Regions from separate parts of the Parageobacillus sp. NEAU-HV-2 genome, predicted to be linked through region 1. Evidence: predicted binding sites of a transcription regulator. Region 1 holds the regulator's gene; the other holds the start of a gene.

The links. The regulator Rex, encoded in region 1, represses fermentation and respiration genes when NADH is low (regulators of the CRP and FNR family bind a similar motif). The targets are predictions, from matches to a motif close to TTGTGAAATATTTCACAA.
Region 2: the regulator Rex is predicted to act here: its motif matches at 1,659-1,676, upstream of AC1WMD_RS17240 (DUF3147 family protein).

What each region holds. Positions count from the first base shown of each region.
Region 1 is NZ_JBXUJJ010000023.1:5,440-9,419, reverse strand. It holds gene AC1WMD_RS18545 (ABC-F family ATP-binding cassette domain-containing protein) at 1-1,543, opposite strand, end outside; gene moaC (cyclic pyranopterin monophosphate synthase MoaC) at 1,663-2,184, shown strand; gene AC1WMD_RS18535 (redox-sensing transcriptional repressor Rex) at 2,174-2,812, shown strand; gene AC1WMD_RS18530 (twin-arginine translocase TatA/TatE family subunit) at 2,828-2,980, shown strand; gene tatC (twin-arginine translocase subunit TatC) at 3,001-3,747, shown strand; gene AC1WMD_RS18520 (YdiK family protein) at 3,750-3,902, opposite strand; gene AC1WMD_RS18515 (CPBP family intramembrane glutamic endopeptidase) at 3,949-3,980, opposite strand, start outside.
Region 2 is NZ_JBXUJJ010000016.1:6,403-10,382, reverse strand. It holds gene AC1WMD_RS17250 (CsxC family protein) at 1-309, opposite strand, end outside; gene AC1WMD_RS17245 (BC_2427 family protein) at 467-1,435, opposite strand; gene AC1WMD_RS17240 (DUF3147 family protein) at 1,755-2,102, shown strand; gene AC1WMD_RS17235 (DUF3147 family protein) at 2,118-2,501, shown strand; gene AC1WMD_RS17230 (NCS1 family nucleobase:cation symporter-1) at 3,018-3,980, shown strand, end outside.

The DNA.
Region 1 (3,980 bases):
TCGTGGCGATGCGGTTGATAAAGTAGCGGTCATGGGAAACGAACAAAATCGTTCCAGGGTATTCAATTAAGGCATTCTCAAGCACTTCTTTGCTGTCTAAATCAAGATGGTTGGTCGGTTCGTCTAAAATAAGGAAGTTTGCTTTTTGCATCATCAATTTGGCGAGCGCCAGTCTTGCTTTTTCGCCACCGCTGAGCGCCGATACAGGCTTTAGTACATCGTCCCCGGAGAATAAGAAGTTCCCGAGCACGGTGCGGATTTCTTTTTCCGTTTTATCGGGATATTCATCCCAAAGTTCATCGAGCACACGCTTATTCGAGGACAAGTCGGCCTGGTTTTGGTCATAGTAGCCGATTTGCACGTTTGAGCCGTAGCGGAAACGCCCTGCTTGCAGCGGGAGTTTGTTGACAATCGCTTTTAACAACGTGGATTTGCCGATTCCGTTCGGACCAATCAGAGCGATGCTTTCCCCGCGCGTGATGCGAAAGCGAACATTATGAATAATTGGCTGATCTGCATCATATCCCACTGCGACATCTTCAGCGATTAACACGTCATTGCCGCTTTCCCGCTCGATTTCGAAGGAAAATGAGGCAGCTTTTTCATCCCCAACTGGCTTCTCCATTCTTTCCATTTTTTCTAGCCGTTTTCTTCTGCTTTGCGCGCGCTTGGTTGTCGAAGCGCGGGCGATATTGCGTTGAATAAAGTCTTGCAGCTTTGCAATTTCTTCTTGCTGTTTTTCATATAGTTTTCGTTCCCGTTCGTATTCCTCTGCCCGTTTCTCTAAGTAGCGGCTGTAATTTCCGCTATACCGCTTTAATGTCGAGCGCGATAGCTCGAATACTTGAGTGACGACCTTATCGAGAAAGTAGCGGTCATGGGAGACGATTAAAATAGCGCCAGGATACGTTTGTAAATATTGCTCAAGCCATGTTAATGTTTCGAGGTCTAAATGGTTGGTCGGCTCGTCCAAAATAAGCAAATCGGGTTTCGTTAAAAGCAATTTTCCGAGCGCCAGCCGCGTTCGCTGTCCGCCGCTTAACGATTGGACAGGAGTTGTCATATAATCGTACTTAGAAAACTGCAAACCGTGTAAAATGGAGCGGATATCGGCTTCGTATTGGTAACCGCCTTGTTCTTTATAACGCTCTTGTAGCGTGTCGTATTCTTTTAATAATTTTTCATAACGGGATGCATCTGCGAGCAAATCAGGATCGCCCATTTGCATTTCCAGCGCGCGCAATTGCTTTTCCATGGCCTTTAATGGGGCGAATACTGTCATCATTTCTTCCCAAATCGACAACGAAGAGTGAAGACCGCTGTCCTGAGCGAGATAGCCGATCGTTACTTCTTTTGGTTTCATAATCTCTCCGCTATCGTAAGACATTTCACCGGCAATGATCTTTAATAGCGTCGATTTTCCTGCTCCGTTTCTTCCGACGAGCGCAATTCGGTCTTTGGATTGTATTTCTAATTTTATATTCGATAAAATAAGGTCAGCGCCAAAATATTTTGTCAGTTGATTCACTTGTAAAATGATCATTGTTTTTCACCTCGCGTTTAACAATAATAGTGTAGCGTAAGTTACTTTCCTATCGCAATAAAACGATAAAAGACAGATGACGAAAAATAGTGTATAGTTTATAAGTGGAGGAGATTACGTTGTCAACATTTACCCATTTCAATGAACAAGGCCGAGCAAAAATGGTCGATATTACGGACAAAGAGGATACGGTCCGCATGGCGACCGCGCAAACAAGTGTGACCGTCAATAAGGAAATTTATGAAAAAATGACAAACAAGACGATCGAAAAAGGGGATGTGCTTGCCGTTGCGCAAGTGGCGGGCATTATGGCGGCGAAAAAAACAGCCGATCTCATTCCGATGTGCCATCCGCTTATGCTAAAAGGTGTCGACATTCAGTTTGCCTGGCATGTCGAAGAAGAAAAAGCGTTGTATCAATTGTTGATTACCGTAACAGTGAAAACAAAAGGAAGCACAGGGGTAGAGATGGAAGCGCTAACGGCCGCCTCTGTATGTGCGCTGACAGTATATGATATGTGCAAGGCGCTTGATAAAGGAATGGTGATTGGCCCAACCTATTTAGTAGAGAAAATGGGTGGAAAGTCAGGACATTATCAACGCAAAAAGAGAAGTGCTGGGGGATTTATCGATGAGCAATGAACAGCCAAAAATTCCGCAAGCAACGGCCAAACGTTTGCCGTTATACTATCGTTTTTTAAAAAATTTACACGCTTCCGGAAAACAACGCGTTTCTTCTGCCGAGCTGAGCGAGGCGGTTAAAGTCGATCCTGCGACGATCCGCCGCGATTTTTCTTATTTTGGCGCGCTTGGCAAAAAGGGATACGGATATAATGTCAACTATTTGTTGTCATTTTTCCGGAAAACGCTCGATCAAGACGAGATAACGGAAGTTGCGTTATTTGGAGTCGGGAACTTAGGCACCGCATTTTTAAACTATAATTTCTCGAAAAACAATAATACGAAAATTGTGATGGCATTTGACGTAGATGAAAGGAAAGTCGGTACAGAAGTCGGCGGGGTGCCCGTCTATCATTTGGATGAATTAGAAGACCGTCTTCACGAGGGAATTCCAGTAGCGATTTTAACGGTGCCTGCCCATGTCGCCCAATGGATTACCGACCGTCTTGTCCAAAAAGGAATTAAAGGGATTTTAAATTTTACGCCGGCGCGCTTGAACGTACCGAAGCATATTCGCGTCCACCATATCGACTTAGCGGTCGAATTGCAGTCGCTCGTTTATTTTTTGAAAAACTATCCGCTTGAATAAAGGAGAGAATAAAACATGAAATATTTATTAATCGTGCTTGTCATTTTATTATTGTTTGGAACAAAAAAACTTCCGGAATTGGGCAAGTCGCTCGGTCAATCGCTCCGCGAGTTTAAGGATGCGACGAAAGGATTAGCCGATGAAGATGAAAAAAAAGCCGACCAATGATGAGTTAGGATGGTTGAGACATGAATGATAAAGAAATGTCGGTGTATGAGCACCTAGGAGAGTTGCGAAAACGGCTTATCATTGTTCTTGTTTTTTTTGGCATTGCCTTGATAGGGAGCTTCTTTTTTGTCGAACCGATCATTTTATATTTGCAGCATACGGATGAAGCAAAAGAATTGACGATGAATGCATTTCGTTTGACAGACCCGATCAAAATTTACTTTCAGTTTGCCTTTGTCATCGCCTTTATTCTTACTGCCCCGGTTTTGCTTTATCAAATTTGGGCGTTTGTCAGCCCAGGGTTATATGAAAAAGAGCGAAAAGTGACGTTAAGCTATATTCCGCTTTCGATTTTTCTCTTTTTAGCAGGCGTTAGTTTTGCGTATTTTGTCTTATTTCCGTTTGTCGTTCGTTTTATGCAAAATTTGGCGGAACGCCTCGGTATTCATCAAGTCATCGGTATTAATGAATATTTCGAATTTTTGCTTCAGCTCGTCTTGCCGTTTGGCATTGTCTTTCAGCTGCCGGTAGTTGTGATGTTTTTAACAAGACTTGGTTTGATTACACCGATGTTATTGAGCAAAGTACGAAAATACGCTTATTTGGCCTTGCTGATTTTAGCTGCGGCCATTACGCCGCCGGATGTATTATCACAAGTGATTGTGATGATTCCGCTTTCGATTTTATATGAAGCAAGCATTTGGATCTCCAAAATGGCTTACCGCAAAGTATTATTGGCGCAACAGGAACAAGAAAACCTCCCGTGATATCAAACGGGAGGTTTATTGCGAAAGTGGAATGCGAAGAGACGTATGGCTGCTCCAAAATCAAGCGTAGCCAGGATGGCAAGGAAGATGGTGAAAAAGTTCCAAATCGTATCTTTTGCACTTTGAATGGACAAGTAAGTAAATAGTACTCCCATCAGAAAATAGGCAAAAGCGAATTGCAATGGTGTCCTTCTCATTGTATTAAAAGCCCCCAATAATGAGTTGTATATGTT
Region 2 (3,980 bases), on a different contig from region 1:
TCTAAAGAAGTCCGTGTTGCCAATGCGCACAAATCTAACAGGTATCAGTTTCACTTGTTCTAGAAATACATTCTTTGTCACTCTCTTAATTTCAGTTGCTGGCGGATTAAGCGGAATATCTGCCTCTAAAACAACTTGAATGGTTCTCTCTGCTAGTACAACCGGAACTTTAAGAGTTGGTGTAAGACCTGGTGTAGTGACTAGCGGAGTAGCTTCATCGGCAAAACGTGATTGTTGTGCCGCTTCTACTGGACAAGCAGGGGAAATCGGTTGTTTATTCGATTTATTGCAAAATTGCCCATTACTCATCAAAAATCCTCTCCTTATTATTATTTTTTTGAGCTTTTCTCAAGCTCTACGCTAATACAATATTCAACATTCATTTTAAAGTAAGGGTGTATATAATAGCTATTTTTCCCATTTTTAAAAAAGGAGAGGATTTTTTTTAAATATATTCGATGATCTTCTAGATCCCTTTGCCATCATAACTGACTCGAACTTGTTGTACTTGTAGTAAATGAATGATTAAATCCAATACAATTTTTTGGCGTAATTGGCGTAAATGAGCTACTGGTTCTTTTTGTGTAGAACCCTCATTTCTATTGTAAATTGCAGTATACTTAATATTTTGATGTATATATCCTTCTATAAATAAATTTCCCTTTAATGCTGTACATGTCCCATTATCGAATGATGGCGAAAATTGAGTAGGTACGAATTTGCAATTTGTCAGTACGACCTCCTTAGAGATTTCGTTCACTTTCATAATCTCTTCTTCAAACACAACATCTTCTTCTAAACATATTTCTATTTCGTACTCCCCGACTACGACTGGAACTCTAATTTGTATGAAATCGTGAGAAGTACAAGATCGATTATTTGTTTCTTTTGTTTTTGTAAATAGCGAGTCATGTACAGGAACCACTATGGATTTATAATGATTTTTTTTGTTCTTCGTGCCATAAGTGTGAACAGTGTCAGTGAAAAATATAATTTCGTGAATTTTAGAGGAAACTAAACAACAATAAGGCTGTTCAGGATAATAAGTTGTCGTATAAAACAGTTTTGTGTCTAATTGGGGAATTTGTCTATTGTTTAGGTCAAGAAATTCAGATGTATGTTGAACTGTACCGCCAAAGACAGGAGGATGAAGAAAATCGTCAATTTCTACAAACGTGGAGAATGGGCTTTTTATAGTCATAGAACATATTTTTCCGTATTGGTCCGTATCATCAGTACGATTGGTTTCATCAATATCCTCTTTGGCAAGCATATGACTTATTTCATCCGCAAAACTAGATTCAGAAGTATGCACAGGTTCAAAAGCAGAATCGATTTGCGGCTTATCATTTGTTTTATCGACATGGCAAGTTTGAAGATCATGCTTAAATTTAGCACGTATCTTCTTCATTTTCTCATGGTCAATCCTTTTCATTACATTTCACTCCCGATCAAATTATCGTCACTGTATTATTTATTTATGTTTTATTTCCGCTTTTGTCCCTGTACGATTCCGGAAATTTCGAAAGTACGGCACTCTTTTACATAGTGAGTGGTTTTATTCAAATATTTGTTACAGCTTTGGAAGTGTAAGCGTTACAATCAAAAAATTAAATAAAAGTTCACAAATGTTTGTACTATCATCGTTTACAATATATACGTGAAAATATTCACAAACAAATATACAAAAATAATATTTATTCCACTAGATTGGTCGCCAAAGAAAGGATGAATCTATCTTGGAGATATTATCGATGAATGGAATTGTTATTCGATTTTTATTAGGCGGAGGCGCGGTCGTCGCTTCTACCATTATCTCAAGAAAATTAGGATCAAAAATCGGAGGAATTTTTGCGGCCTTTCCTGCTGTATTTTTCGCGGCATTATTGACACTTCGCTTAGATGTAAAAGGCGGTGAGCTAGTGGAAAAGTCGCTTGTTCTATCCCAAGGGGCAGTTGTCGGGATGTTCATGAATATTATGTGTGCAATAGCGGTCGTTTATCTTTGTACTAAGCAAGGTTGGAAACGCGGGCTTGCACAATCGCTAGCTGGATGGTTTCTTGTTTCCATTGCTTATGCTTTTATTTCAAGATATTTCTAAGTTAAGGTGATTTTTATGGACGGACGTGATTTATTTTTCCGTTTTTTATTTGGCGGCTCTGCAGTTGTACTAAGTTATGTAACGGCAAAACTGTTGCCATGGAAAGTTATCGGGGGGATTTTCGCGGCATTCCCAGCTGTTATGGTCGTTGCCGTGATGATGGTTGGCACGAAGAACGGATCTAAAGAAGCAGCAAAAACAGCGCAAGGATCTGTTTATGGAATGATCGGTTGTTTCATTTGTGTATTAGCGGTGTTATTTTCCCTACAATTTACACACAATTGGTGGGGGAGTTTTATTTTTGGTCTAATTATATGGTTTGCAAGTTCGTTATTCCTTGTATACATGCGAGATCATAAAAAGGAAAGCAGAGTATCAAGCATCAAATCGCAACATTGATAAAGAAAAAGCCAATGGAACCATGAGTAGCGAATATAGAAACCTGGCACGATACGAACGTGCCAGGTTTTTTGTGTGCCAGGAAAAAAATCGTTCTTTTCTTTTAAAAAAATTGGAGTGATAGGGGGCGATGGAGCTTAAATATATTCAAGATCTATACTGATTTCTGAGTCCATTCTGGATGTATCCTTGTGAAAATCGAAGAAATTCAAAGAAAAACAATATTTTAGAGAGTGTTCTCTCGTTCAATAATTATGATTTTAACATAAGAATCTTTTGAATATACAAAATATATAAAAAAGTATATAAATAATTTTACATTTTGTCCAATGAATGAGGTTTTTTGATTCTATACAATAAAGTTAGTATTCATAACGCCAAAGCGTAGTTATCATCGGAGAAATGGATAAGCGAGTCATTTGAGAAGTGTGCAATGCACGGTAAGTTATCGAGATTGTCGTCCTGAAGCATACATGAAACTTCAAATGTTAAGCCCATAAAAAAGGGGGGTTCTTGATGAAAACGCAGATTGAGCAAAATGGCATTGTAATTCTAACAGAAGAAGTGACTAAAAAGTTGAGTGGAAGTGAGTTGTGGAATGATGATTTGCGACCGACAACCCTCGAGGAACATTCGTGGAAAGGACTAAACTTTGCTACTTTGTGGATTGGTATGTGTTTATGCATCCCTTCCTACACCATGGCCAGCGGCATGATTGCTCTAGGCATGAACTGGTGGCAAGCAGTTGGAACTATTTTTCTCGGCAATGTTATTGTCCTCATCCCGATTTTATTAAATTCACATGCTGGCACAAAATTCGGAATTCCGTATCCTGTTTTTGCACGGCTTTGGTTCGGAGATAAAGGAGCGCATATTCCGGCTTTGGCCCGCGCGATTGTAGCCGCTGGATGGTTCGGGATTAATACGTGGATTGGAACAGGTGCGATTGATACATTGTTAGCAGCCTCATTCCCTGCTTGGAGAAACTTGCCCGGACATACGGCCATCGTATTTGCTTTCTTTTGGGCTCTGAATGTAGGGGTTGCTTATAAAGGCCCCGAAGCAATTAAAAGACTAAGCTCCATTGCTGCTCCTGTAGTGGGCATCTCTTCCATTATTCTCCTCATCTGGGCGTTCACTCACGCGGGAGGTTGGGGACCTATTTTAGAGCAGCCATCTAAATTCAAAACCACTGGGGAATTTTTAAAAGTATTTTTTCCAGCCTTAACAGGTGTTATCGGTTTCTGGGCTACACTTGCTTTGAATATTCCTGACTTTTGTCGTTACGCTAAAAGTCAGAAATCGCAAATGGTTGCTCAAAGCTTCTCTCTCCCAATCACGATGACCATCTTTTCTTTCATTGGAATAGCAGTTACATCAGCGACTGTCGTAATTTTCGGCCAAGCGATTTGGGATCCTGTACAACTACTTGCCAAGTTCCCGCCATTTGTTATTCTTTTAGGAACAATTGTAATTGTT